4 regions of the Ruegeria sp. BF8 genome follow, and region 2 is predicted to be linked to each of the others. Evidence: riboswitches for the same ligand, from Rfam matches in the RefSeq annotation. Region 2 holds a riboswitch; each other region holds the start of a gene.
What was found. A riboswitch is a leader RNA that binds a small molecule or an ion and turns the genes downstream of it on or off. The one in region 2 is predicted to bind cobalamin.

Region 1: linked by a shared signal. The riboswitch ahead of ACR0LD_RS01835 (CbtB domain-containing protein) and the one ahead of ACR0LD_RS15005 (DUF1636 family protein) in region 2 are both predicted to bind cobalamin.
Region 3: linked by a shared signal. The riboswitch ahead of ACR0LD_RS01905 (DUF1636 family protein) and the one ahead of ACR0LD_RS15005 (DUF1636 family protein) in region 2 are both predicted to bind cobalamin.
Region 4: linked by a shared signal. The riboswitch ahead of ACR0LD_RS13290 (hypothetical protein) and the one ahead of ACR0LD_RS15005 (DUF1636 family protein) in region 2 are both predicted to bind cobalamin.

What each region holds. Positions count from the first base shown of each region.
Region 1 covers NZ_JBQFTL010000001.1:376,997-384,009, forward strand. Annotated here, with positions in the region: gene ACR0LD_RS01805 (CaiB/BaiF CoA transferase family protein) at 8-1,192, opposite strand; gene ACR0LD_RS01810 (thiamine pyrophosphate-binding protein) at 1,179-2,798, opposite strand; gene ACR0LD_RS01815 (DUF302 domain-containing protein) at 2,878-3,339, opposite strand; gene ACR0LD_RS01820 (DUF1636 family protein) at 3,484-3,828, shown strand; gene ACR0LD_RS01825 (hypothetical protein) at 3,816-4,310, opposite strand; gene ACR0LD_RS01830 (CbtA family protein) at 4,375-5,073, opposite strand; gene ACR0LD_RS01835 (CbtB domain-containing protein) at 5,078-5,248, opposite strand; cobalamin riboswitch at 5,285-5,493, opposite strand; gene cobF (precorrin-6A synthase (deacetylating)) at 5,537-6,280, opposite strand; gene cobA (uroporphyrinogen-III C-methyltransferase) at 6,273-7,001, opposite strand; gene ACR0LD_RS01850 (cobyrinic acid a,c-diamide synthase CobB) at 6,998-7,013, opposite strand, start outside.
Region 2 covers NZ_JBQFTL010000004.1:274,382-281,394, reverse strand. Annotated here, with positions in the region: gene ACR0LD_RS15035 (hypothetical protein) at 1-1,237, opposite strand, end outside; gene ACR0LD_RS15030 (hypothetical protein) at 2,020-2,193, opposite strand; gene ACR0LD_RS15025 (hypothetical protein) at 2,236-2,541, opposite strand; gene ACR0LD_RS15020 (hypothetical protein) at 2,594-3,208, opposite strand; gene ACR0LD_RS15015 (hypothetical protein) at 3,264-3,563, opposite strand; gene ACR0LD_RS15010 (hypothetical protein) at 3,927-4,226, opposite strand; cobalamin riboswitch at 4,872-5,079, shown strand; gene ACR0LD_RS15005 (DUF1636 family protein) at 5,183-5,581, shown strand; gene ACR0LD_RS15000 (ABC transporter ATP-binding protein) at 5,578-6,384, shown strand; gene ACR0LD_RS14995 (ABC transporter substrate-binding protein) at 6,381-7,013, shown strand, end outside.
Region 3 covers NZ_JBQFTL010000001.1:394,072-401,084, reverse strand. Annotated here, with positions in the region: gene ACR0LD_RS01930 (TolC family outer membrane protein) at 1-1,168, opposite strand, end outside; gene ACR0LD_RS01925 (protein-L-isoaspartate O-methyltransferase family protein) at 1,264-1,917, opposite strand; tRNA gene ACR0LD_RS01920 (tRNA-Cys) at 2,145-2,218, shown strand; gene ACR0LD_RS01915 (NAD(P)-dependent oxidoreductase) at 2,438-3,394, opposite strand; gene ACR0LD_RS01910 (LysR family transcriptional regulator) at 3,503-4,378, shown strand; cobalamin riboswitch at 4,451-4,655, shown strand; gene ACR0LD_RS01905 (DUF1636 family protein) at 4,738-5,121, shown strand; gene cobW (cobalamin biosynthesis protein CobW) at 5,124-6,179, shown strand; gene cobN (cobaltochelatase subunit CobN) at 6,186-7,013, shown strand, end outside.
Region 4 covers NZ_JBQFTL010000003.1:535,730-542,742, forward strand. Annotated here, with positions in the region: gene ACR0LD_RS13255 (ribonuclease T2 family protein) at 1-501, shown strand, start outside; gene ACR0LD_RS13260 (hypothetical protein) at 498-986, opposite strand; gene ACR0LD_RS13265 (lactoylglutathione lyase family protein) at 1,183-1,680, shown strand; gene recR (recombination mediator RecR) at 1,752-2,345, opposite strand; gene ACR0LD_RS13275 (YbaB/EbfC family nucleoid-associated protein) at 2,392-2,736, opposite strand; gene ACR0LD_RS13280 (DNA polymerase III subunit gamma/tau) at 2,823-4,577, opposite strand; gene ACR0LD_RS13285 (protein-tyrosine phosphatase family protein) at 4,733-5,236, shown strand; gene ACR0LD_RS13290 (hypothetical protein) at 5,240-5,647, opposite strand; cobalamin riboswitch at 5,734-5,951, opposite strand; gene ACR0LD_RS13295 (TetR/AcrR family transcriptional regulator) at 5,980-6,513, opposite strand; gene ACR0LD_RS13300 (alpha/beta hydrolase family protein) at 6,637-7,013, shown strand, end outside.

The DNA of each region.
Region 1 (7,013 bases), on a different contig from region 2:
GAGTGTTTCAATCCTCGAAGGGGTTTTCCGCGTTCAGAACCGCTTGCGTTTCAGCGCCGAACTCGGGCGGAGCAGAGCGGTAGGTCACCGGGCTGCGGGACAACTTCAATGGATTCCCGATCAGCCGCACCGGGCCGGGCCGGGCTGGCATATCCACTTGCATCCCCCGCGCTGCCACCTGATCCGAGGCAAAGACCTGATCCAGCGTCTGAACCGGCCCGACCGGCACTTTCAATGCCTCGAGGCCATCGATGACGGCCTTGGTCTCCAGCCGCTGCAGCGCGGGCCGCAGAACGGCGTTCAGGGCGTCGCGATGTTCCAGCCGGGCCGGGTTGGTGGCGAACCGCGCGTCGTCGGGCAGGTGGCTCAACTCCAGAAAGCCGCAGAAGCGCTGGAACTGGCTGTCATTTCCCACGGCCAGAATGACGTGGCCATCAGCCGTTTCATAAACATCGTAGGGCACGATGTTGGGGTGCCCGTTGCCGCGCCGCTGTGGAACCTGGCCTGAGGTCAGATAGTTCACGCCCTCGTTGATCAGCCATGCAATCTGGCTGTCGACCAGCGCGATGTCGATCTGCTGACCTTCGCCGGTCTGGTCCCGGTGGCGCAGCGCCGCCAGAATGCCGACGGTCGCGTACATGCCGCACATCACGTCGGCGATGCCCACGCCCACTTTCATAGGGGCTCCGTCCGGTTCGCCCGTCAGCGACATGATCCCGCCATAGCCCTGCGCCATCAGGTCATAGCCCGGCTTGGCCGCGTTCGGGCCGGTCTGGCCGTAGCCCGAGATCGAACAGTAGATCAGCCCCGGAAAGTCCCGCGAGAGGGTTTCATGGTCCAGCCCGTATTTGGCCAGCCCGCCGGGTTTGAAATTCTCGATGAGGATGTCAGCATGAGAGGCCAGCCGCCGGATCTGTGCCTGCCCCTCTGGCGTGGCGATATCGATGGCGACGGACTTCTTGTTGCGGTTCGCGGCCATGAAATAGGCACTCTGATCGGTCGGGTTGCCATCCGCATCGGTGATATAGGGCGGCCCCCACTGGCGGGTATCGTCGCCACCGGTGGCCGGGTTTTCCACCTTGATCACGCTGGCGCCCAGATCGCCAAGCAGCTGCGTGCAGGTCGGGCCGGCCAGAATGCGCGACAAATCCAGAACCTTGACGCCCTTCAGCGGCCCGTCAGATGCGGCCATCATAGCCTCCGCGGTCGATCTCGGCTGCGATCACCGTGAACGTGTCGGCGGCCATCGCGGCCTGCAGCGCCGCGCGCAGTTCAGCGCGGTTGCGCACGGTGTGGCCGTTGCCGCCGAACGCCCGGCCCATCGCGGCATAGTCATGCCGGTCGAAATCGACTCCCCGGTTGCCCATCTGGCGCTGGCGCTGTTTCAGCTCGATCAGGGCCAGGCTGGCATCGACAAAGACCAGAAAGATCGGGTTTCCTCCCATTTCCGCGGCGGTCGATAACTCACCGGCCACCATCAGGAACCCGGCATCGCCGGAAAAGCTGATGACCGGGCGGTCGGGTTCGGCCAGTTTCAGGCCGATCGCCATCGGAACGGCGCACCCCATCGTACACAGCGCCGACGACTGGATCAGGCCGCGCGGCTCCGGGCACTGCCACATCTGGCTGAGAAGGATGCGGTGCGCGCCGCTGTCTGCGGTGGCCAAGGTTTCGGGGGGCAGGGTGTCGCGGGCCTCGGCGATCACGGCGGCGGGGCCCCAGTCGTCATCGGTCGGAAAGGCTGCGGCCAAGGCGGCCTTGGCCTGCGCCGGCTGGCCTTGGGGCCAGGTCGAGCGGGCGGGCTTGCCCTTGGCGATCGCCTCAAGCGTGGCGCCGGTATCGGCCACCAGGTTCAGCCCCGCCTGATGCATGTAGTGGTCATTCACCACGGCCGAGATGTCGATCACGCGTTTCTCGTCCGGGTCCCAGATCTCGCGCCAGCCGGGGCGCATTTCGATGGGGTCATAGCCCAGGCACAGGATCAGGTCGGCCTGTTCGACCAGCGGCACAAGCTGCGTGTCGGCCAAGGGCGACAGCCCCGCGCCCCCCAGGCACAGCGGGTGATCCTCGGGCACCACGCCCTTGGCCTTGTAGGTCGTGACGAACGGGATGCCGAAATGTTCCAGAAACGCCCGCACCACGCTGCGCGAGTCGTCATACAGCACGTCCAGCCCGATGATCGCCAGCGGACGCTCGGCGTCGGCGACCCATCGGCGGGCCTTCTCCAGGCATGTGCCCTCGGGCGCGACGCGGGCGGCCCGGGTCAGCCGTCGGCGCTTGGCGACCGACACCCGTGTATCGGCGACCGAGATCGGCACGTCGATATGCACCGGCCCGGGGCGTGGCTGCGTGGCCAGCGACACGGCCTTGTCGGCGATGATGTCGGCGCCCTTGGCCGTCAGGGTGAACGTGCCCTTGGTGATCGAGCGATAGACCTGCGCATGATCCATGACCTGATGGGTGTAAGTCAGCGCCTCGTCGGCATCGACGCAGCCGGTCAGCACGATCATCGGCACCCGGTCCTGCAGCGCGTTGGCCACGACATTGATGCCGTTCATGGCCCCAGGACCCAGAGTCGCCACCAGAACCGCCGGCGCGCCGTCGCGGTGGTGCACCGCCTCGGCCATGAAACCGGCCGAGTTTTCGTGCTTGGTCAGGTGAAAGGTGATCCCGGCCTGTTCCAGCGCATCGACCAGGGTCAACACCTCGCCCCCGGGCATGCCGAATGCGTGGCGGCACCCGGCCTCGTACAGCCGTTGCGCCAGAAGGTCCGCAGCGCGGGGGGACAGGTCCTGCATCGAACAAGCTCCGTAAGTTCCGTTGCGCAGCAGATTGCGGAGGTTCCGGGCCGGTGCAAGCCGCATCACGTCAGTGTGACTATTTGACAGCCATCTGGGCGATGGCGGCGAATTTGGCGTCCAACTCTGCGGCAATCGCGGGCAAGGCGTCGGAGCCACCGTTGTAGGGGGCAAAGACCAAAGTGGGCGTTTTGTAGGACAGCGTCGCGGTCCCGTCCTCGTTTTCCGTGACGTACAGGCGGATCGGCGCCTCGATCATCGCGGGCACCGATTGTTCCAGAACCCGCACCGCATAGTCGTTGTTGAAGACGCCGATCACCCGATTGCCCGGAATGGTGATGCCGCGCGCGGCGGCGGCCTTGGTGGGCCCGGCCTGCGTGACCACGGCCATCCCGTTTGCCTTGACCGCCGCGATCGTGTCGGCCACCAGCGCGTCATAGGCCTTGGTCGTCGGGTGGACGGCCCAACCCGGCCGGGGTTCGATATCGGCCGCCAGCGCGGGAAGCGCCAGCAGGCCGAGGAAAAACACAAGATGTTTCATCACGGGCTCTCCAGGTCGTGGTTGGCCCAAGTCTTCCCGAATTCCCGGGTGCGTACAGTCACAATATCGTGGGTGGCGGGCTTGCGCCGGGGGTGCGAAACCCGCACAAGCGACAGTGTGAAACGGAAAAGGCAGGCGAGTGGCATGCGTGTTTTGATCTGCAGCAGCTGCGCGGGCGAGCGCGACTTGCCGGCCGAGCGTCAGGCCGTATCGGACGCCCTGCGCGCTGCGGGACTGGACGGGCAGATCGAGATCGCCGAGCACGCCTGTTTCAGCGGCTGCGACGAGCCGACCGTGGTGGCGATGCAGGGGGAAAGCCTGGCGTCCTACGTGTTTTCGGGGATCGATCCGGTTGCCGATGCCGATGACATTGCGGCGACCTGCCGGACCATTCTGAACAGCCCGAATGGCTGGATCGAAGACGCCCGGCCGTGCGGGCGGCTTCGCTTGTGTCTGCGGGCGCGGATCCCCGCGTTTCAGTCCACCTGAACCGTGACCGAGGCGCTGACCGGCACCCCATCCACGGCCAGCGGGCTGTGGCTGTTGGCGTTCAGCGAGACCTCGATGGTAGTGTCGCCCTTGGGCAGGTCCGAAATGTGCATCCAGTTGCCATAAAGCCGGGCCAGCTTGACGCCGTTTACATAGACATGCGCATGGCCTTCGCCGGGCTTGTTGTCCAGCGAGGCGTTCTCCGGCGAGAAGCGGAAGTTTTTTGGCATCACATGCAGGTTCCAACCCGCCATCGGGTCGGGGGAGACGGCGATCTCCAGCCCCGGCGCGTCCGGTCCGGCGGGCAGGTTGATGGCGGTGCTATGGTCATGGGCCATGGCCTCGGCGTGATGGCCGCCATGTTGGGCGGGGTCGGCATGGTCGTGGCCGTCGAAGGTGACGCCGTTGGCCGCGGCCAGCACGAACCCGGCGCCCCCGCCAAAGACCAGACCGATCGCGAAAAGAGCAAGCGAGCGTGTCATCGTGTTTCCTTGAAAAGCAAATGACCTGCCGGTTGAGCGCCGGCGGGTCGTGGGATTTCGGGGATCAGGCCGCGGCTTCGACGCGCTTGCCCTCGCTTTGCCAGAAATACCCGGCAAACGAACCCAGCAGCACCCAGGCCACAAGGCCCACTCCGAAGGCGCGTGCGGCGAACAGGGCCCCGATCTCGGTCGGAACCGGCCCGGTGAACACGTCGGGTTCCGGCGCGCCGATCAGGTGCGGGGCCATCAGCAGCACGGCCGCAACCAGATAGCTGACGATGCCGCCGCCAAAGGCGATCAGCCACATGGCCACACCAGCGGCCGCGACGGTTGCCCACCACCAGATCTGCCGCGCAAACACATCGGCTGCTGCAACGCCCGGAACCTCGGGGGCCAGGGTGAAGCCCGGCGCCAGGTGAAAGGCGATGAAACCGGCAAGCCCCCATAGCACGCCCGTGCGCCCGTCAACCGGGTGGCCTTGCGCCTCGGCCAGCGACATCAGGGCGACCAGAACCAGCGCATAGCCGGTATAGGTCAGCATGGTGAACACCACGCTCAACCCGTCGCGGGTCAGGTCCGAGAACATGCCCGGCAGCTCGGGATGGGCCGAGACGGCCTCGGCTCCGAAATGCACCAGCTCTCCGGATTCATACAGTTCAGCATGCAGCAACACGGGCTGCACGAATACCAACTGCAGCAGGGCGACGATCAACCCGGCTGCAGCACCAGCGAACAACGCGCTGGTCAGAATGCGACTGAACATTGGTTTAGTGGCAGGGGAAGCCGGTTGCGTGGCGCACGTCATGGGCGGCGTCATGCAGCGCCGATGCCTGAACGTGACCGGCCAGGGTGATGATCCCCAGGCCCAGAGCTGCCGCGAACACTGCCGAAAGAATGCCAGCGCGTGCCGTTGATGCGGTTTGCGTTTGTGTCGTCATTTTCTGTCCTCCTGTGCCGCCGCACCCGACGGCCGGTGTTTCATTGTTCGCCTGGCAGGTCTCCTGGCTTGCGGGTCAGCGCCTCTGTTCGCCTTCCCCCCGAACGGATCGGGAGTGGCTGGTTGAACAGGGCTCACCGCTTACAGTCGCGGGGGCGGCTTCGGATTTGACCTGCGCGCAGGCCGCACCAAATTCCCTCTTAGCATCCGGATGTCTCCGGCAGGACCAGACCCGTCCATTTAGACGTGAATGCCGCTGTGGCGCAATCGCCATTTGCGACCTTTCGCGTCAATTCCCGCGCTTTTTCAGAACATAGATATCCATGATCCACCCGTGCCAGGCGCGGGCCTCGGTGCGGGTGCGCAGGATCTCATCGGCCACATCGGCCAGCGGACCTTTGATCAGGGTCTGCTCGGGCATACCCACGTAAGCCCCCCACCAGATGTCAAAATCGGCCATGTCCAGCATCTGGAACGAACATTCGCCATCCAGCATCACCGCAACCGTATCGGCGTCGCTGGGCCAGCCCTCGTCGCGGATGCGCCGGCCGGTGGTGACCAGATAAGGCGCGCCGATCTCGTTGATTGGCATGGCATGGGCCGCCGTCAGCGCCTGCAGCGCCGTGATGCCGGGGATCACCGTGGTGTTCGGCTGCGGGTCCAGCCGCGCCGCGATTCGCAGCGAACTGTCATAGAGCGACGGGTCGCCCCAGATCAGCAGGGCGACGGTGCGCGCGTCGGGGTGCCGGGCCATCGCCTCCTGCCAGCGCAGGGCGATCGCGTCGTGCCATTCATCCACGCCGCGCAGGTAGCCATCTTGCGACCGGCGCTCGGGGATGTCGAAATAGGCGATTTGGGGCGGTGTGCCGGTGACCTTGCGGATGATTTCCTCGCGCACGCCGGCCAGATCGGCCTTGTTGGCGCCCTTGCGCGGGATCAGGATCAGATCGGCCGCGCGGATCGCCTGCGCGCCCTGAAAGGTCACGTGGTCCGGGTTGCCGGTGCCGATCCCGATCAAGACCAGATCAATCATCGTCGAACTCCGCCAGCGGACCATAAAGGATCAGCGCTGGCGCGGTGCCGATCTCGGAACCCAGGCGCTCGGCCAAGGCACCGACGGTGGACCGGTGCAGCGACTGCTCAGGCGTCGAGACCGACTCGGCCATCAGCGCGGGGGTATCCAGCGGCAGCCCATGCGCGTGCAGCGCGCCGGCTAGCAGTGGAAAGGTGCGCTTGCCCATGAACACCACCGTCGTCGCACCCGGGTCGGCCAGCGCGGGCAGGTTTAAGTCCTCGGGAAGCTTCCCGCTGACATCGTGGCCGGTGACGAACTGCACGCGCCGCGCGGTCAGCCGCCGGGTCAGCGGGATGCCTGCCGCGGCAGCCGCGGCAATGGCTGAGGGGATGCCCGGAATGATCTCGTAGGCGACCCCGGCAGCGCGCAGGGCCACCAGTTCCTCCTCTAGCCGTCCGAACAGGCCGCCATCGCCCGATTTCAGCCGCACGATCCGCTGGCCGGTCTGGGCGTACTCGACCAGCAGGCGGCTGACATGGTCCTGCTTGGGCGAGGGCCGCCCGGCGCGCTTGCCCACGCCCACAAGGTCGGCCTCCTTGCGCGCATGGCTCAGGATCGGCCCGCTGCTGAGATCGTCGAACAGTACCGCATCGGCCTTTTGCAGCCGGTCCACGGCCTTGAGGGTCAACAATTCCGGGTCGCCGGGACCGGACCCGATGAAGGAAACGTAACCGCTCATGCGCTGGCCTTT
Region 2 (7,013 bases):
GGCCTTGCGTTTGAAGGTCACTGTTCAACGCAACCAGCCGCCGGTATGTGTTTGGAGAGAAATGCCGCATTTTCTCCAGCATCTGAGTGGATTTCGCGAAGTTGGCATATTCGACCCGCCCACCGGCATCGTTGTCGTTCAGATTGCTGCGACGGATCAATATCGCATCGGCGGGAACGTCTCCATCATTCGGCTGATGGTGTTTCGTTTTCTTGTGTTTGAGTTTTCCGTCTTCGACCCAATACCAGTAGGGCGTGAAATCAATATTTCCCACACGGTCCTGCTGGCTGAAGATGAAGTCGAGCAGAACAATCTCGGTAAGCTCCTGCATCCAGAATGCCATCTGCCGGTCGCTGACATCGGGCCCAAGGTCCTTGTTGATCTGCCGATCCTTTCGGCCTTCCCTGACACCCTCTGCAATGGCCTCGGGCAAGCGTTTTGACGACCGCAAGGCCAGGAAAGCGGGTGTTTCCTGAAAATCGCGATTTTGGCCTTTGCCCCAACCGGACTTGCGGGTGCCGTTGATTTCCGAGCCGTAGCGATGACCGGGGCTATCAAGCAGGACACCGTATATCTGCGTTCGATCCGCGGTGAACAGATCATCCGTCGGTTGGTACGAGTTCGGGTCGGCATCCGCAGCCACGAAAACCCGCCAGCCTTCATGGTTCATGCGCCCGCCATGAGATCCGCCGGAAATCGCAAGGCCGGGCTCTGCAACCTCGGTAAGATGCGCCTGAGCGTCCATGCTGCGCCAGACCGCCACCGGAACTTTCACCGTCGCGTCGAAATACCTTGAGAAATGATAGTAGAGCAGTGACGAGGTGGAAAATGTTCCGCTTGTACCCTTCTGGTTCATGGTGGATTTGAATTTGGCCACTCTGCCATTGGCCAGTTCTTTTGCCGACTTGCCCTCCTTGCAAGCGTTTCTCTCGAACTCAGAGCGGTTCCCCACGTAGGGTCCTTCCGAAATATCGTAGACGGCCATTCCCGGGCTGGTGCTCCAAGTTTTTGGGCAAATGGCGATTTCGGGCGCATAGAAATCGATCTCGCAATAGGCAGTTTCTTCCTCAAGATCGCTGTTCTTGTACTCGCCCGTTGGGACTTTTTCGATCCGAATGCAGCGTTCCGTAACACCATTGGGACTATCAAATGTCGTGGCTTCTCCGCGAACATCGTCGCTCGCCCACAAGGCTGTGGGTGCAATGAGAGCCAGTGACCCCAGAAGATTGAATCTCATTTGGATAGTCCTCCGGATGTCATTTGGGGCAAATCGCGGCCTGTTGTTCGGCGGAGATCTTCAAAGTGGGGTCGACACTGAAGTTTGAGAATTTCGAGTCAATCCACTGGTCACACCCGCCCGAACATGGGGCCCCGTTTCGGGCATCATTCCAATAGGCCTTGGCCCTTTCCTCCGTCCAACCGCAAAACTGAACAAGTGCCATTGCCGACAAGGCGCCTGAGGAATGAACGCCCCACATGCAGTGCACCAGGACAGGACCCTTTCCAGGGTCCTCAATCACCTCGTGTACGGCGGCCATGACACTGCCGGGGCGGGACGATCTGGCGTTCTGATAGTCAAAGGATCCGTTTCCACAACTGGTTCGGCCGTATTCAGTGTTCTTGCCGAAATCCGCGTAAAACCCGGCTGAAAACCCTTCATCGCACAGTGTTTCGCGCTGAGCGTTGCTCAAGCCCGTCCGACCCTTGTCGCCGCCCCTGAAGCCAGAGCGATACAAAACGCCGCTTAGGACTGGGCGAAAGAAAGCGACGCCGTCGACGCCTCCGTCGCTGCCCTTTGAGAGCATCTGGCTGTTGCTTGGGCCACCGTTTCGACTGGTGACGTCAGAATTCGCCGCAGTTGCCAGAACACCGATGAATATGAGGGACGTCAAAAACCGCATGCGTATTCCTTTCTGTTTTCAGCCGGCGATGCTCACGCTTTTCCTGCCGGCAATCCCGCGGAGAGGCGTGTTCACGGTAATCAGGTCAGGTCGGCGTTTGGGTTCCCGCCCTGAAGCCTTAGATCGGCCACACCAGATTGATGATAAATATGACCACGAAGTAGGCCAGAAAAACTTTCCAGTTCCATTGGTGTTTGTTTTCTTCGTTGATCACGCCAGCCGACTTCAAGGCCAGGTTGGTGATGATCAAGGCGACAACGGTAATCGCCGCATGTGCCAGGTCGAAATGCAAGTTGGAGCTCCTTTTTGCAGATTTGGGATTGATAAATGTGTGTCAGCAGTCACCTGACGGCAGCATCGCTACGTCCGAGTATCTTCCCTCAGATGTCGTGATCCGAGCACAGGCACCGGTCTCCTTGTTGAACCAGTACGAGGTCAGCCCTTCGCTTCGGATGAGTTCAAACCCAAGACTTTGAATGCCCATTTCAGCCTGACCTGCTCTTGCCCCTTCAAATGACGACAGATCGCTGGAACTGCCCACAATCGGTGCACTTGCTTCCACTGATCCGCCACTTTCGTCGCATCCTGCAAGCACAGAGGCACTGACCGCGCCGATCGCCACTAAGGTCTTGGATTTCATCTGTTCTTCCTGATTGTTTTGGAAATGCGGTTCAGGGTTTCAGGTCGATCACCTACTCAATTCCAAAAATGACGTTGTAGTCGACGGCAGAGTTGCCGCGGTTGATGACCTCGACAACATGATCGCCGGATTGCCACAGCTGTCCGCGATACTCCTTGTCCGCAGACATCAATCCCAGCAATTCAGACCCATCGGGGTTGCGAATGACGTAGTCCAAGGATCCATTTCGGGGAGCAACGCGGACGTAAAGGAACTGTTCGTTCTTCGCGCCAAGAACGTATTGCTGCGATTCCCCTGGCGCGAGTTGGCCGACGAGCTCGGCGCCGGTGGATCCGGCATCGAATGTGACGCGCTGGCTACCTGTAGACCCGGAAGCGCCGTCCATGGCTCCGCCACCATCATCCATCGCCTCGACAACCGACATCTCGCCAATGCTTCCGTCCTTGTACGCAATGCAGCGCCAAAGTGTTCCGCCGGCGTCACGCAGCATGACGAGCGTGCCGGCTTCCGAGAACTGTGAGCTTTCGATCGTACCGGATTGACCGTCCGGTCCACCGACCTGTCGCAGATGGTCGATACACGCGTCGTCGGCGTCTGACATGGCCAGGGCGGCCGTTCCGCTGATCGCAAGTGCGGGTGTGAAAAAATTCCAAAAACTGCGTTTCATAAGCAGGTCCTCTGTCGGTCTATCGTAAATGTTATGTTTCCGGTGAGCAGAAACCTCACTTCGCTTCCCGCAACTTTGCCAGAAATTCATCGCATGCCTGTGCGCTGCCGACGATCTCGTCCGTCGTTTCAATTCCTTGCAATGATGCCATCTCGGAGTTCACGCGATTGAGGATCTGATCTGCTTGCTCGGCAGTGATCAGGTTCTCGGCCTGAGCTCCCTTCAATGTGGTGCACACACCGGCGGACAAGCCTGTCGCAACGCCGACACCCATCGCGGCCCCGCCGCCCAAGGTCATCGCTCCAACCACGCCGAGGATGAGCCCGATCACAAGCCCCAAGATCACTTTTCCCATGTTTTCCTCCCATTTTGCGGGAAAGAGTTCCGCCTTCATTCCTGGCGCAAACCACGTGCCCATCTGCATATCAAAACCAGTGCCAACAGGTTGAGCACCGGTGCAATCGCCGCGAGCCACGGTTTGGCCGACTCTGAGAAAAGGTCCACCGCAAGGACCCAAGGCAGACCCAGCGGCAAAAGGAATACGCCGGACAATGGGTCTCGTTCCTGTCCAAACCAGCCAAAAGTGCCCGTCACAAACGCAAACAACGCCAACAGGTAAAGGGTCGCGAACGCGATGATGGTTATTCTGCAGACCAAGCCGGACCTCAGCGTATCAAGCCAGTGCTGCGCAGCCGATTTCGGCTACGCATCAAACCGGTCACAACGCGCCTTCGTCGCCCAGGAACTCGATACCAGCTGTCGCGCCATCACTGTAGGCAATACAATTCCACGGAGCCCGATCCTCTCCAACCCCAACGGTAACTTGTGTTCCAGCCTCGCTGAACGCGGATGAGAGCACGACCACTTGCGAATTGTTTGTTGTTTTGGCCACGTCTCGCAGACACGCCTGTTGGGCGGGGGTCAGTTCGGCAGGTGCGCTTGACGTGCTGGTGTCGTCACACGCCGCTAGCAGTACGAAACACGTCGCGCCTGAAATCATCATAGCTTTGTTAATCATTTTCTTCTCCTCACAGATTTGTTGATACTTTTGGAATAGGTGGTCTTATTTTGCGCGCTCACGTCTAAGCGGTCCCCGATTTTGCGGCCAATGACATGGCTGGCAGACAGATATTCTGCCGATCCCCGGGACCGTGAACAAAGCGTGCTGATGTTATGACATTATGGGTAAAAACCGGTGCGAACTTTCGCGGAAGGGTTCGTAAATTTAATCCCGGCACTGCGTCCTCCCAACGCTGATCTTCGTAAAATGCCTTCCGACCGCCAGCACTCACTCCAGCAGTCGGAAGGGCCCGACGAAACGGGCGACAGCGACAACAACGGAGGTAAAGCTAAAGTTGTGTCGAATTCGTATGTTTGAATCAATCACAGGATAAATCAATGATTTTTCCGCGCGTAAATTTTGTACGCTTTCCAACGATAGGCTTCTGCATTCAAAGGGAAAAGGCGAGGCCGCTCACGGAGGCTTGGCAGTCGGCCCGCTTGCGCCGCCGTGTTTCGGGACCTTCCGAGCTATCTTAATCCAGTTGGTCAAAACGACGTGATTCGCGGCCCGGTCTGTCGCTCAGGTGGTGCCGAAGGGTCGCCTGGATACCTCCATTACGCACCCGCCCAGAACGTCGTTGACAGTGCAACCCGACTCATGGATGAGATTTGCGCTGATGGTTCCCGATCGTTTCGGCGGTCGGGCAAAAGGGAATACGGTGCGGCGCCGTTCTGACGCCAATTCCGTGACTGCCCCCGCAACTGTAGGCGGTGTGCGACCCCCGGATGCCACTGGGCCGATAGGTCTGGGAAGGCGGGGCAAGCCATACATCGCGAGTCAGGAGACCTGCCATCATCAAACGCAACTCAACCCGGGCGGGGTGTCCCGGAAGGAGGCCAAGATGGCATTTTCGGCTTGCGCCGCTGACATGACTGGTTCCCTTTCCGTCCCGCGATTTCGCGGAGGGCGAAGTGAGCCGACAATCAACACATCACATCACGGTTTGCCTATCTTGCCGACCCAAGGGCGCAGCCGTACGCCCCGGGCCTGACCTGATCGGACGATTGCGCGCCGCGCTGGCCGAAGACGACGGTTTGGCAGGTTTTGACGTTTCCGGTGCGGCCTGCATGGCCGGGTGCACCCGACCCTGTACCGTCGCCTATCACGCGCCGGGCAAGGCATCTTACCTGTTTGGCGGCCTGACGTCTGAAGAGACCGGGGCATTGGTGGAATTCGCCCGGCTGTACCAGCAGTTGCGCGATGGATGGTGCAGCTCGGTCGACCGCCCGGCCGGGCTTCGCCACGCGACGCTGGCCCGCATTCCAGCCGCGATGGCTGCGTCTTCGGAAAATGCGGATTGCGCCTCATGAGCGCGCCTTTGCTGTCGGTGGATACCGTCACCTGGGCGCCGCGAAAACGAGCGCCGTTGGTGCTGCACGAGACCAGTTTTGCGCTGATGCGCGGGCAGGTCATGGGGGTTGTGGGGCCGAACGGTGCCGGCAAGACAACCCTTCTGCGGATGATCTACGGCTATCACCGTCCGTCCTCGGGCGACATTCTGGTGGACGGCGTGTCCGTCAAAAGAATGGCCCCCCGGGCGCTGGCGCGTCAGGTTGCCGCCGTGCTGCAGGAGCAGCCCTCGGATTTCGCGCTGACCGTGCGCGACGTCGTGGCGTTGGGACGTGTGCCGCACCGGTTAGGCCTGTCCACGCCCGGCAGTCGTGACCACCAGATCATCGAGTCCGCGCTTCACCGAATGGATCTGCACGGGTTTGCCGACCGTGGGCTGGCCACTCTGTCCGGCGGCGAGCGTCAGCGTGTGATGGTCGCCCGCGCCCTTGCCCAAGAGCCCCGGATTCTTGTGCTGGACGAGCCTACCAACCACCTGGACATCCGCAACCAGCTAGAGGTGTTGCGGCTGATCCGGGACCTCGACCTGACGATCGTCACCTCGCTGCACGATCTGAACCTGGCCGCCGATGTCTGCGACCGTGTTCTGATTCTGAAGAACGGTCGACCCTGCGGCTTTGGCCCAACCCAGACAGTGCTGAGTGACAGGCTTGTCTCTGACACGTTCGATGTCACCGCCCGGCAAGAGCAACTCAGCCTCAGTCACAAACCTCACCTGACCTATCAACTCCCCAATCCCCAACCAGAAGGAAGCTTGGAATGAAACCGACCACCCTAGTCCTGGGCTTGGCTTTGGCCGCCAATACCGCGATCGCGGAAACCACCATGCAAAGTTGCAATCGAACCGTCACCTTTGACGAACCGCCCAAGGCGGCGATCTCGAACGACGTGAACCTGACGGAAATGATGCTGGTGCTGGGCCTGGCCGACCGAATGGTGGGATATACCGGCATTTCCGGCTGGAAGACGTTGGACGAGGACATGCGCGCCGGAGTGCAGCAGCTGCCCGAGCTGTCGGCCAAGTATCCCAGCAAAGAGGTGCTGGTCGGCGCAGATGCCGATTTCTATTTCGCGGGCTGGAACTACGGGATGAAAGTGGGTGGCGAGGTGACGCCAGAGACGCTCGAACCTTTCGGGATCAAAGTCTACGAACTGACTGAAAGCTGCATCCATATCGGCGACAAGCCCAAAGCCAGCATGAGCGACATGTACAACGATCTTCTGAACCTCGGTCGTATCTTCGGTGTCGAAGACAGGGCGCAAAAGCTGGTCCAGGGATATAAGGCCGAACTTGCTGAGATCACATTCAGCCTGAATCCTTCGGACGAACCGCTGCGTGTCTTTGTCTATGACAGCGGCGAGGATACGCCGTTCACTGCCGGCCGCTATGCC
Region 3 (7,013 bases), on a different contig from region 2:
GCGTGGTCCGAGCCCCCAACGTGGCCTCTTCGCGAATCCCGTCAAAGGCGACCTGCGATGCGCGTACCCGTTCGACGGATGCCCGCAGACTGGCAGTGGCCGTTTCGAAGCGCACATAGGCGTCGGTCACACCCTGAGTGATGTCTTTCTGCACATTCAGAAGGTTGGCGCGCGATGCGTCCCGCTGAGCCATTGCGCGGCGCACGTTGGCCGCCAATCGACCACCGGCATAGATGGGCTGATTGAAATTCAACGAGATGGACGCATCGTTGGTATAGTCGTCGTTGTCATAGCTTTCCGTGATCCCCGCGTCTGCGTTCAAGCTGACATTCGGACCGAGACCCGCGCGCTGCTGCTGCACGGTCAGATCCAAGGCACGCACCTGATGCTGCGCCGAAAGGATTGCCGGATGGTTTCTTTGTGCCAGGCTGATGGCCTCGGCCAATGAACCGGGCAGCTTCGGCAGACGCGGCTGGCCCGCAGTACGACCAGGCTGTTTGCCGACGGCATTCACGTATTCCGCTTGGGCGGTGCTCAGGTCGCCTCGCGCATCGGCCAAATCAGCCTGCGAGCTTGCCAACTGCGCTTCGGACAGCGCGACGTCGGTCCGGGTGACCTCACCGACTTCAAAACGGTCCTGCGTGGCCCGCAGTTCCTCGCCCGAGAGATTGACGTTGTTCTGGCGAATCTGAACCGTTTCTTCCTGCAGCAGAACACTCAGATAAGCCGTCGTTGCGCGGAACAGAACCTGTTGCTCAATATCGATCAATGCCTGGCGGGTTGCCAGAACTGTTTCCTGAGCCGACTGTTTCCCGAGAATCGATGCACCGCCGTCATAGACCAACTGGCTCAGCGTTAACCCCGAGAAGAAGCGCGATGGTTCGACCGTCGACACCACAGTTCCGGCGCGGGTCTTGGCGTAATCCTGGCTGACACGGACGGTCCAGTTGATGATCGGGCGCAGGGCCGACAACGCGATTGCAACGTCTTCGTCGGCTGCGCGCAGCAAGGCGCGGTTCTGTTCCAACAGCCCGCTTGTGTTGTATGCACCGATGAACGCGTCGGTCAGATTGTCCGCCAAAACCGAGCGCCCCGGCATCACGCTCAGCGCGATTCCCGCCGTCAGAGCGACTGCCTTGACCAGCTTCCCTCCAGCCGTTCCAAGCATACCCAAATCCTCTCAAATCAAAATAACGCAAGCCCGCAGGCAGTTTGCGCCTTTGTTTTCAACTAATCAAGGGACCGCGGAAAACCGCTGATCGACTATAGCGAAAATGCACACTCGGCCGAAAACGCCGGCAGTACCGGGGCGTTTGCGTTGAAGCCATGACGCCAAGTCACCCGCCCATCGGACTTTCGACCAATGCGAACGGTGCCCAGATTGCCTTCGACGAACAGGCAGGCGATGCGGCCATGATCTTTCAGTTGATCGAGTAGGGCATCGGGCAGACGTTCCACACCGCCTTGGATGATAATGACATCATAGGGGCCATGCTCGGCCGCCCCCTGCTCCAAAGGTCCGACATGAATGATCGCGTTGTCGATATCCGCCTCCATCAGGCGGGACTGCGCGTCGGCTGCGTTGGCCTCGTCATCCTCGACGCCCACCACAAGCTGCGCCATGTTCGCGGCCACGGCGGTCGAGTATCCGAACGCTGGGGCGATATCCAGAACCACCTCGTCATTCGAAATATTCAATGCATCCAGCATCTTCGCCAGAGTCCTCGGCTCCAGCAGGCAGCGCCCGTTTCCCAGGTCGATCAGGTCGCCAGCATAGGCCACTTCGCGACTGGCATCCGGCACGAAGTTCTCACGCTGGACCTTCAGCATTGAATCGATGATCGGGAATTTGGTGACATCAGAGGGCCTGATCTGAGTGTCTACCATCGTGTGGCGTCGGGCTGCGAAATCCGTCATGTGACCGCTCGTATATTTCCCATGGTTGCTCGGCTTTTGCCACATCCGATCCCGCCCGGCAACGGCCAGCCCGGCAAAAATTGCAGGCCGCGACAAAAGTTGCCACTGCGCTGACCGACCATCCAACGCCGTGGTCGGCGGAATTTTCAGCAACCCTCTGGACGTTGTTCGGGAAAGCTGCTAGAACCGCGTCTGCACCACGTCAAGTAATTGAAATTGCTTGAAAAGGCGAGTTGGCGGAGTGGTGACGCAGCGGATTGCAAATCCGTGTACACCGGTTCGATTCCGGTACTCGCCTCCAACTTTCCAGCCTCGCATTGCATCGCTGTTCTCTGGTCCTGTGATAGTCGCCTGGACCAGTTTGTTGATACGAAACGCCAAAATACGCGCGGAGATGGTTAGCGCAGCCGAGCTAACCAGTAATTTCCGGGCAAGGATTTAGTCCGCGCTGGGTCACCAGCGACGCGGTCGGTACATGCGAGCCCCCCCGGAAAGGGCGTGCCTTGCGCTGACCGTCGGCTCAAACTGTGCTTCGGCCTTGAGGAATCACCTCATACCCCGGCTCTTCCGGTTCATCGTCCTGCATCTCGGCCGGAAAACCGGGCGCGGTAATGCTCAGCCCGGTTGCATCCTCGAGCCGTCGAATGACGTTGGGCGACAGCTCGCGCGCGCCATAGCGGGCGATGGCGTCGTCGAAGATCTTAATCATCAACGGGTTCATCTCCAACGGCACGCCGACGCGGTCGGCGACCTCCTGGAACAGGCCGATATCCTTTTTCACCAGGTCCATGGTGAAGGAAATATCGCGCGAGCCGTTCAGGATCACCTGGCTTTCGGTCTCATGCACGAAGGACGTGCCGGACGAAATCTTGATCGCCTCGTAGGTGGTGTTCAGGTCCATCCCGGCGGCCTTGGCGGTCACCAGCGCCTCGGCGCAGGTGATCAGGTTGGCAGTGGCCAGATAGTTGGTCAGCACCTTCAGAACCGAGGCCGTGCCCAGATCGCCGGTATGCAGAATGCGCCGGCCCATGGTCGTAAGGAACGGCAGGATACGCTCGAACGTGGCCCGGTCGCAGCCCGCGAAGATCGAGATATTGCCCGTGGCCGCCCGGTGGCACCCGCCCGAAACCGGGCAGTCCACCGCCGCCCCGCCGCGTTCGATCACCATGGCCCCCAGGCGTTTGACCTCGGCCTCGTCGGTGGTGGACATCTCCATCCAGATCTTACCGTGGGTAACCTCGGGCAGCATCTGCTGCATCACTGCGTCCGAGGCAGCGGGCGACGGCAGGCAGGTGATGACCGCATCGCAATCGCGCATCATCTGGGCCGGGCTTTCACCGGCTTTTGCTCCCTTGGCGGCGAACTCCGCCACAAGATCGGGGTTCAGGTCGTGTACCGTCAGGTCGATACCGTTGCGCAGCAGCGACCCCGACAGCTTGCCCCCCACATTGCCCAAACCGATGAACCCGACCTTCATGTTCTGCCCTCCTGCAGGCGCGTTTTCGTTGGCCTGAGTATTTCCGTTGCCCTGCAACAAAAGAAACGAATAAAAAGTCGATCTAGATGCAAAATATTTTGGTGCTGAATGGACCGCCTGCCCAATCCGGCCTGGCTGCGCAGCTTCGAAGCCGCCGCCCGCCATCTGAATTTCACCACCGCCGCGCAGGAACTGGGCCTGACCCAGACGGCGGTGTCGCTGCATATCCGCTCGCTCGAGGCGGACCTCGGGCAGCCGCTTTTTGCCCGCAACGCCCGACACCTGTCGCTGACCGAGCTGGGCCAGTCCTATGCGCTGACCGTGCGCCGGGCGCTGTCGGATATTGCGCTGTCCACCAACAGCTTGTTCGGCCCCGCCTCGCGGCAGGCGCTGACCATCCGGGCGGCGATATCGACGATGACCTACTGGATCGCGGCCGAGCTGCCCGCGTTCAGCGCCCAGCACCCCGAGATCCCGGTGCGGCTGGTGTCACATATCTGGAACGACTCGGCCGCGCCTGCGGATGTGGACGTGGAAATCCGGCTGGGCTATGGCGACTGGCCCGGAGTTGCGGCCGAACAGCTGTGCTCGGAACGGCTGGTGCCCGTCTGCCGGGCGCAGGACCCGGCGCCAGACCTGCAAAACGGCCCGTTGATTCACATTCTGGGGTATGAGGACAACTGGGCGCGGTACTTCGAGGCCACGGGCACCGACCTGCCCGACCGCCCCGCGCGTAATTCGGCGGATACGACCGTCACGGCGCTGCAACTGGTGATGGCCGGCGCTGGCTATGCCACCGTTCTGGAGCGGTTCGCGCGCAACGCCATCGCCCAGGGCGCGCCGATCCGGGTTGCGGGGCCGGCGATTCCCTTTGCCCAGTCGCATTATCTGATCCGCAGCGTCAGCGCGGCGCCTCCGTCCATCCCTGCCCAGTTGTTCCTGGCCTGGCTGCGCGACCGGCTGGCCGGCGATGCCGCGGATTGATCCCGGCAAGTCGCTTTTTCTATCCGACGCGAGGCACTTGGCCCCGCGCGCTTGACAACCCCCCTGCCCGTGCCGCATGTCGCTTGCGTTGGTGTCTGTGCAAGCAGATGAAAAGGGAATGCGTCAGCGGTTTTCCGTCAAACGCAGCCGCCCCCGCGACCGTGACCGGAGAGGGTGCCCAAATGCCACTGGCTGCTGGCCGGGAAGGCGGGACATCCGACAGAGCGCCGCTCTGACATCCGCAAGCCGGGAGACCTGCCAACGCCCGAAGACAAACCGGACGGGGTGTTCCGGTGTCGGGCCCATGTCCGCAACGTGGCCCGCGCATACCCCGTCCCCCGACAACCGAGTGAGGGGGGATGAGAGACGTGACCGAGACCACACCAGTTGAACTGCTGGTCTGCACCACCTGCCGACGCGGGCTACCCATCGAGGATGACGCCCAGCGCCCCGGCACGCTGCTGCACAAGGCACTGGCAGCCGCCGACCTGCCCGCGGGCATCACCCTGAAGCCGGTCGAATGCCTGTCGAACTGCGATCAGGGCTGCTCTATCGTTCTGCGCGGCGGGCCGTCGCGCTGGACCTTCGTCTATGAAAACCTGAACGAATCCGACCATGTCGAGATCATCGTCGAAGGCGCCACCAAATATTTGGCCTCCGATGATGGCCTTGTGAAATGGCGCGACCGCCCTGAACATTTCCGCAAGAACTGCGCCGCCCGCATTCCCCCGATTGGAGCCTGAGCATGAGCACCCTCGAAAAACTTCCCGTCACCGTCATCACCGGCTTTCTCGGCTCGGGCAAGACCACGCTGATCCGCCATCTGATGCAAAACCCGCAGGGCAAGCGGCTGGCCGTGGTGGTCAACGAATTCGGCGATGTGGGCGTCGATGGCGAGATCCTGAAAAGCTGCGCCATCCCCGACTGCCCGGCGGAAAACATCATGGAACTGGCCAATGGCTGCATCTGTTGCACCGTGGCCGATGACTTCATCCCCACGATCGAGGCGCTGATGGCGCTCGACCCGCGCCCCGATCACATCCTGATCGAAACCAGCGGTCTGGCCCTGCCGAAACCGCTGCTCAAGGCGTTCGACTGGCCCGACATCCGTTCCAAGATCACCGTGGACGGCGTGATCGCTCTGGCCGATGCCGAGGCCGTGGCCGCAGGCCGCTTCGCCCCGAATGTCGCGGCGGTGGATGCCCAGCGCATGGCCGATGACTCGATCGACCACGAAACGCCCCTGTCCGAGGTGTTCGAGGATCAGATCGCGTGCGCCGACATCATCCTGCTGACCAAGCCTGACCTGGCCGGCCCCGAAGGCGTGGCCAAGGCGCGCGAGATCATCGCCGCCGAGGCGCCCCGCCCCCTGCCCGTGGTCGAAGTGGCCGAGGGTGCGGTGGACGTGCGCGTGGTGCTGGGGCTGGAGGCCGCAGCCGAGGACGACATGGACGCCCGCCCCTCGCATCACGATGGCCATGACGACCACGAACATGACGATTTCGAAAGCATTGTGGTCGAGCTGCCAGAACAGACCGACCCGGCGCAGCTGGTCGCCAATATCGAGCGTCTGGCGAACGAGCTGAACATCCTGCGGGTCAAGGGCTATGCCGCCGTTCAGGGCAAGCCGATGCGCCTGCTGGTCCAGGCGGTCGGCGCGCGGGTGCGGCACCAGTATGACCGCCCGTGGAAACCCGAGGAAGAGCGCCGCTCGCGCCTTGTGGTCATCGCCGAGCATGACGACATCGACGAGGCCGAGATCCGCGGCATCCTGACGGGCGTCACCGAGGCCGCCGAGTAAGCACCGATGCACGTCGTCTTCCGCGAAAGCCACGGGCTCGAAGAAACCGAGACCCCGACCGATCTGGGCCAGAGCCCGGCGGATCTGGTGGTGCTGTCCTTTTCGGACAGCGACCTGGGTGCTTTCGCGGCCGGCTGGCATCGCGGCGGCGGGCCCGAGGGGCGGATGCCCTCGTTGCGGCTGGCCAACCTGACGGCGCTGAAGCACCCATTGTCGGTCGATACCTATGTCGAGCAGACGCTGGAGGGTGCCAAGGGCATCCTGATCCGGCTGATCGGCGGAGTGCCCTATTGGTCCTACGGGTTGCAGCAGGTGCTGGCGCTGGCGCAGGCCAAGGGCATCGCGCTGGCGGTGCTCCCCGCCGACGGGCGCGAGGATCCGCGGCTGGACGACTATTCCACCCTGCCGGTCTCGACCCTGCGGCGGCTGGCGCATCTGTGCGACACCGGCGGCGAGGTGGCCGCGCAGGCGGCGCTGGCGCAGATGGCGCTGGCGGCGGGGCTCTATGCCGGGCCGGTGATGGGGGCTAAGACTCTGCCCGACTGCGGCGCGTGGTGCCCGGATCGCGGCGTGATTGCGCCCGAGGACGCATTCGCGGGCGAAGGCCGGCGCATCATCGTGACGTTCTACCGCGCCTACCTGACCGCGGCCGATACCGCGCCGGTCGCGGCCCTGATCCGAGAAATCCGCGCGCGGGGTCATCAGGCGGTAGGGCTGTTCGCGCCCTCGCTCAAGGCGCCTGCGGCGGCGGAATGGCTGGCCGAGATTATCCCCGAGATGACGCCCTCGGCGATCATCAATGCCACCTCGTTTTCGGGCAAGGGCGCGTCGGGC
Region 4 (7,013 bases), on a different contig from region 2:
GCGCGCGGATCCGACCAATGCGATGCGCGCCACGATCACGGCTGGATCCTGCACGGGTTGTGGCCGCAATACCACCAGGGCTGGCCCTCCTATTGCCCGACAGCCAAGGCGCCGCCGTCCCGTGCGATGACCCGACAGATGGAAGATATTCAAGGCAGTTCGGGTCTGGCCTGGCACCAGTGGAAGAAACACGGCACCTGTTCGGGCCTGTCCGCAGCGGACTACTACGCGTTGTCCCGGCAAGCCTATGACCGCATCACCCGACCGCCGGTGTTTCGCAAGTTGGACAAAGCCGTGAAACTGCCGGCGCGCGTGGTCGAGGATGCCTTCCTCGACGCCAATCCGGGGCTCGAGCCGGACATGATCACCGTCACTTGCAAGCACGGTTACATCGAAGAAGTGCGCGTCTGTCTGTCACGTGATCTGGACCCGGTGCCCTGTGGGCGGGACGTGATCCGGGACTGCACCGCTTCGGATGCGTTGTTCGATCCGATTCGCTAGAGCTTCTTGTTCTGGCAGTCCCGCGCATAGTCCAATGCCTTGGCGGTGCCCTTCAGATCGATCGCCAAAACCCGCTCGCCTGCGGGGTTGTAGATCGTCATCGTCTTGTTCTGGGCGATGGCGGCAACAAAGTCGCGGTCGGTGAAGAACACGGTCGCACCAGGCACTCGATCCTGCTTGAACCCGATGGCTGTGGCGTCAAAGCTCTTGCCGTCCAGCTCGAACCGGATCGGATAGGATTTGCCGGGCTCGATGTTGCCCCACCCCTTGTGGAAAACGGTGAAATAGCCCCGATTGTCCAACGCATCGTAGCCCAGGCGCACCACGGACAGGTCCTGATACACCGTCTGGATCAGACAGCCGTTGCCCAGATTGGGGTCCATCATGATGTTCCAGCCTTCGACGAACCCCTTGTCGACCAGTTGCTGTGACCACGCGGAAGTGGCGGTGAAGGCGGCGAAGGTCAGGGCGAGAAGGCGTTTCATGGCGGGTTCCGATATCAAATGGGTCAGGCTAGGGCATAGTACACGGTGCGGGGTCGACGGAAAGATCATTCTAGGCCTCGGCAGCAGTGCATGATGATCTATGTGCATGGAACAACACGGCTTTGCCTTGTGGGGCGGGCGCTTGAAACAAGGACGTTGCAAAATACGTCTTGCCCAATAGACCAAGGAGCAAGCCATGCCTCAACATCCAAGAACATTCTCTCACATCGGGTTGTCCGTCCCGAACGTGGACGAAGCCGTGAAATTCTATTCCGAGGTTTTGGGATTTTACGTGATCATGCCGCCAACCGACGTGGTCGAGGATGACACGGACATCGGCGTGATGTGCACGGACGTGTTTGGCCCGAATTGGAAAAAACTGCGTATCGCGCATCTGGCGACCGCCGATCGTATCGGGATCGAGCTTTTTGAGTTTGATGGAAACTACGCGCCGGAAAACAACATCGACTTTCGCAGGAACGGGACGTTCCATTTCTGCGTCCAGGATCCTGATGTCGAAGGCTTGGTGGAAAAAATCGTGGCGGCCGGCGGGAAACAACGCATGCCTATCCGATACTACTACCCCGGCGAGAAACCCTACCGCATGGTCTATGTCGAGGATCCGTTCGGGATAGTCTTCGAGATCTACAGCCATTCCTATGAATTGACCTACTCGTCGGGTGCCTACACCTGACCGATGGGTAAAGTGGTACCTTGCAATCGGGGAGGGGCGAGAGCGTGCTGCTTGCAGGCAGCACGCGGCGGCTACAGTTCTTTCCGCGCCCGCAGCGCTGCGGTGATGGTCCCGTCATCCAGATAGTCCAACTCGCCCCCGATCGGCACGCCCTGCGCCAGCGAGGTCAGGCGGACCTGTCCTTCCAACTGATCTGCGATGTAATGGGCCGTGGTCTGCCCGTCGACGGTCGCGTTCAGGGCCAGGATTACTTCCGTGATGTTTTCGGCGGTGACGCGGTCGCGCAGGCGGGGGATGCGCAGGTCTTCCGGGCCGACGCCGTCCAGCGCCGAGAGCGTTCCGCCCAGCACATGGTAGCGGCCTTTGAACACGCCCGCGCGTTCCATCGCCCACAGGTCGGCCACGTCTTCGACCACGCACAGCTCACCGGTGGCGCGGTCTTCGGAATTGCAGATGTCGCAGATGTCGGTGGTGCCCACGTTGCCGCAGTTCAGGCATTCGCGTGCGGTGGCGGCGACCTGCTGCATGGCGTCCGACAACGGCGTCAGCAGCAGGGCGCGTTTGCGGATCAGGTGCAGCACCGCCCGCCGGGCCGAGCGCGGTCCCAGCCCCGGCAGCTTGGCCATCAGATCGATCAGGGCGTCGATGTCACTGTTCGAACTCATGGCCTGTCCTGCGTGGCTTTGGCGGCGGGGGTTTGAGGGGCGAAGATCAGAACGGCAGCTTGATGTCCGCCGGCAGGCCCATGCTTTCGGTCAGCTTGGCCATTTCTTCCTGCGACCGCTCGGCGGCTTTGGTCTGCGCGTCCTTGATTGCGGCCAGGATCAGGTCCTCGACCACTTCCTTGTCGTCGCTGTTGAAGATCGAGGGGTCGATGTCCAGACCTTTCAGTTCGCCCTTGGCCGAGGCCGTGGCCTTGACCAGGCCCGCGCCGGATTCGCCGACGACCATGATGGTGTTCAGCTCTTCCTGCATCTGCGCCATCTTGGTCTGCAGTTCCTGCGCGGATTTCATCATCTTGGCCATGTCGCCCAGACCGCCGAGTCCTTTGAGCATCTGTGTGTCTCCTGTCATTCGATTTGCGGCCTAAATACGGGCCGTCTGCGTCCTTCACAAGGGCAGCGCGCCTTCTGCGCGGATGATCAGTCTTCCTCGAACGGGTCCCATTCGTCTTCGACCTCGGGCAGGGCTTCGGTTTCGACCTTGGCCGCGCGGTCCTCGGGTGTTTCAATCCGGGTGATGCGGGCCTTGGGGAACTGTGTCAGAACCGCCTGAACCAAAGGGTGTTCTTCGGCCTTGGCCTTCAGCGCCAGCTCGGCCGCGTCGCGCAGTTCGGCGATGGTGGGCGCGTCCCCGTCCGAGACGATCGAGACCGCCCAGCGATTGCCGGTCCAGCGCTGCAGCGCGGACCCGAGCCGCGCGGCCAGGTCGGTTGGGGCCTTTTCGGTGGGCGTGAACTCGATCCGGCCCGGCTGGTACGAGACGAGGCGGACGCCGTTCTCGACCTCGACCAGCAGCTTCACGTCACGGTTGGAGCGGATCAGCTCGACCACATGCTCAAACGTTGGATAACGCGCCAGCGCGGTCTGCACGTCTTGGGCCAACGCCGCCGTGGGCGCGCCGCCCACACCGCGCGGGGTGGGCGCATGGGCCGAGGCCGTCGCGGTCACGGGCGGGGCGGTGTTGCCGGCAACCGGAACGCCGCCCCCCGGCCCGCCGACGGGCGGCGGAGGGCTGTCCTGAAGGCGTTTGATCAACTCTTCCGGGCTGGGCAGATCGGCCACATGGGTCAGGCGGATCACCGCCATTTCCGCGGCCATCATGGCGTTGGGGGCGGCCGAGACTTCCTCTAGTGCCTTCAGCAGCATCTGCCACATCCGGGTCAGCGCCCGCATCGGCAGCGCCTCGGCCATCTGCTGGCCGCGGGTGCGTTCATCGGACGAGACGGTGGGATCTTCGGCTGCGTCGGGGGTGATCTTCACCACCGAGACCCAATGCGTGATTTCGGCCAGATCGCGCAACACCGCCAGCGGGTCGGCGCCCTCGGCATATTGCGCGCCCAGTTCGGTCAGGGCCCCGGCCGCATCGCCGCGCACGATCATGTCCATCAGGTCCAGCACGCGGCCCCGGTCGGCCAGTCCCAGCATCGCGCGCACCTGGTCGGCGGTGGTTTCGCCGGCACCATGGCTGATTGCCTGATCCAGCAGCGAGGTCGCATCCCGGGCCGAGCCTTCGGCGGCGCGGGTGATCAGTGCCAGCGCGTCATCCGAGATTTCCGCGCCCTCGGCGGTGGCGATCTTGCGCAGCAGGCCGATCATCACTTCGGGCTCGATCCGGCGCAGGTCGAACCGTTGGCAGCGCGACAGCACGGTGACCGGAACCTTGCGGATCTCGGTCGTGGCGAAGATGAATTTCACATGCTCGGGCGGTTCCTCCAGCGTTTTCAACAGCGCGTTGAAGGCGCTGGTCGACAGCATGTGGACTTCGTCGATGATGTAGATCTTGTACCGCGCGCTGGCGGCGCGATAGCGCACGCTGTCGATGATCTCTCGGATGTCGTTCACGCCGGTGCGGCTGGCGGCGTCCATTTCCAGCACGTCCACATGGCGACCTTCCATGATGGCCACGCAATGCTCGCACTGGCCGCAGGGTTCGGTCGTTGGGCCGCCATTGCCGTCGGGTCCGATGCAGTTCATGCCCTTGGCGATGATCCGGGCCGTGGTCGTCTTGCCGGTGCCGCGGATGCCGGTCATGATGAAGGCCTGCGCGATCCGGTCCGCCTCGAACGCGTTTTTCAGCGTGCGCACCATGGCATCCTGACCGACCAGGTCGGCAAAGGTTTCCGGGCGGTATTTTCGGGCGAGAACCTGATAGGCGGGGCTGGACTGTGTGGTCATGTCTGCTCTGACGGATTCGTACTGACGATGCAGGGTAGAGTTCCAGGTGCCCCGCGTCCACAGCACCGGTGCAGGTTTTTCGCTTTGGCGAGCGCGCGGTGTGAGGCATACTGCGCGGATCAAGTTCAATCAGCCAGTTTCGGGGGGAACGTCTGATGACAAATCTTGTGGTTCATGCATTGCAGGTGGGCGGCGGTACGCTGGCCCTGACCTCGGTTCCCGGCGGTGGCGGCGACTATGAGGGAGACCTGGACCTGATTTCAGCCTGGGCGCCGGGGCTGGTGATTTCGATGACAACCCTTGCCGAACTGGTTTCTGTGGGTGCGGGCGAATTGGGCTGTGACATTCATCGGCGCGCTTGTCGGTGGGCGCATCTTCCGGTCGCCGACTTCTCGGCGCCGTCGACCGAGATATCCGGCCGATGGCCCGAAGTCAGCGCCGCCGCCCGCCATGCGCTGTCGGGCGGCGGGCGGGTACTGGTCCACTGCCGGGGCGGTTGTGGGCGGTCTGGCATGGTTGTTCTGCGCTTGATGATCGAGAGCGGCGAGCAGCCGGAACAGGCCCTGAAACGCCTGCGGGCCGTACGCCCCTGCGCGGTTGAGACTGATGCTCAGATGGACTGGGCCGTCGCCCCAGCGCGCGAGGCACTGGCGACCTGACATTCAGGCGGTTGCGCGGAACTCGCGCTCGGCCCTGACCACGGGCATGATCGCCGTGGCCTGCAGCATCGCACAGGGTCGATCACTGATGACCTGCGCAGGCAGGGCGTCGCTCTGGTCGTCAAACAGCATGTCGGCGTAGGTATCAAGGCAGTCGGACGGGATGTCGGCGGCCGCTCCGCAATACACGCGGATCCGTTCGGGACGTGCATCGAACCGCGCCGTGCAGCCATGTTCGCAATGGGCCAGTTCGCTACTGCCTTCCACTTGGAAGTCGGGGGATGTAGCGGCCTGCGCCGTCGCCATTGCCTGCGCGATGGCCCGTGCCATGCGCGCCAATGCCGGGCAGGTCTTTCCGGTGCGCTGGCAGATGGTTGCCGCGAATTCATGGGTATCGGTCTTCCAAATCATGTTGCGCCCTCCGCGCGCTGGGCGAGGTGGATTTGGACAGACGCCGGTTTCAAGGCCAGACCCTGCCCGGACACCCCGTCCGAGTTTCGGTTTCACGTTTGATGGCAGGTCTCCTGACTTGCGGGTCTTTGCTTTGCCGACCTTCCCAACCTTGCGGTCAGTGGTATTTAGGCATCGCTCTCCGCCTACAGTTGCGGGGGCAGTCGCGGCCTTGGTCCGCTCCGGAGTTCCGGGTTGGACCGCACCGTGTTCCCTTTTCATCCCGGACCGAAACGGCACGGGAACCATCCACTCATCGCTAGCGGTGTATCCGGGATCGAGTCAAGACGGTTTCAGCCCGGTTGCCGGAGTGAGTTCCAAGGGAACAGATCAGGCAGTCTGCGCAGCACATTCGAATCCCTGCGGGCACGGGCCAATTGCCAGCCGCCTTGCATCACGATGAACAGGGTGTCCGCAGCATTTTCAGGGTCGGAAACTCCGAACCGCGCGGCGTGGTTTCGAACTTCGATGATCCAGCTTTCATACAGACGGTCGGCATGTTCCCGAAACGCGCGGTTGTCGGGGCTTTCGAACAGGGTGGCGGCGATCGGGCAGGTCTCCCATTGGGCCGAGGTGTCGAACAGCTTCGCGATCTTGTGGCACAGGGTGGTGACCCCGTCGCGAAAATCCGCGGCGTCGTCGAATGCCGCAGCGATCATGCTCAACATCCCGTCCGAGGCCCAACTGGCCGCCGCCAGGGCCAGATCCGGCTTGCCCTTTGGAAAATGGTGATAAAGCGAACCCTTGGGGGCTTGCGCTTCGGCCAGCAATTCCGCCAGACCGACACCGTTATAGCCCGAGCGCTGGAACAGTCGGGCGGCAGTCACGATCAGGCGATCTTTGGTGTTTGGTGGACGTTGGGTCATGCAGGCCAAATATTGACAGGCCTAGACCAATTGGTCCAGACACAAAGTATTAGACCGATCGGTCCAGAGTGTTTGGAGGCAAAGATGTTGGATTCGCAGCACGCGGTTGACGTGGAAGACTTTAAGTTTCCGTCGGGCCAGACCCAGCTGGCGGCGCGGCTTTACACTCCGGCGGTCGAGCCGCAAACCGTTGTTGTGCTGAACGGCGCAACGGGAGTGCCACGTGACTACTATCAGCACTTTGCTCGCTGGCTGGCCGCCGAGCGCGGTATGGCTTGCCTGACATATGATTACCGGGATTTCGAGCATTCGCTGACCGAGCGGCTGAAAGACTCGAAGGCCACGATGGCGGACTGGGCGCTGATCGACATGCCCGCAGCGCGTGCCGAGATGCGCCGTCGATACCCGCAGGCAAAACTGTGGGTGATCGGGCATTCGGTCGGTGGAATGCTGGGTCCGCT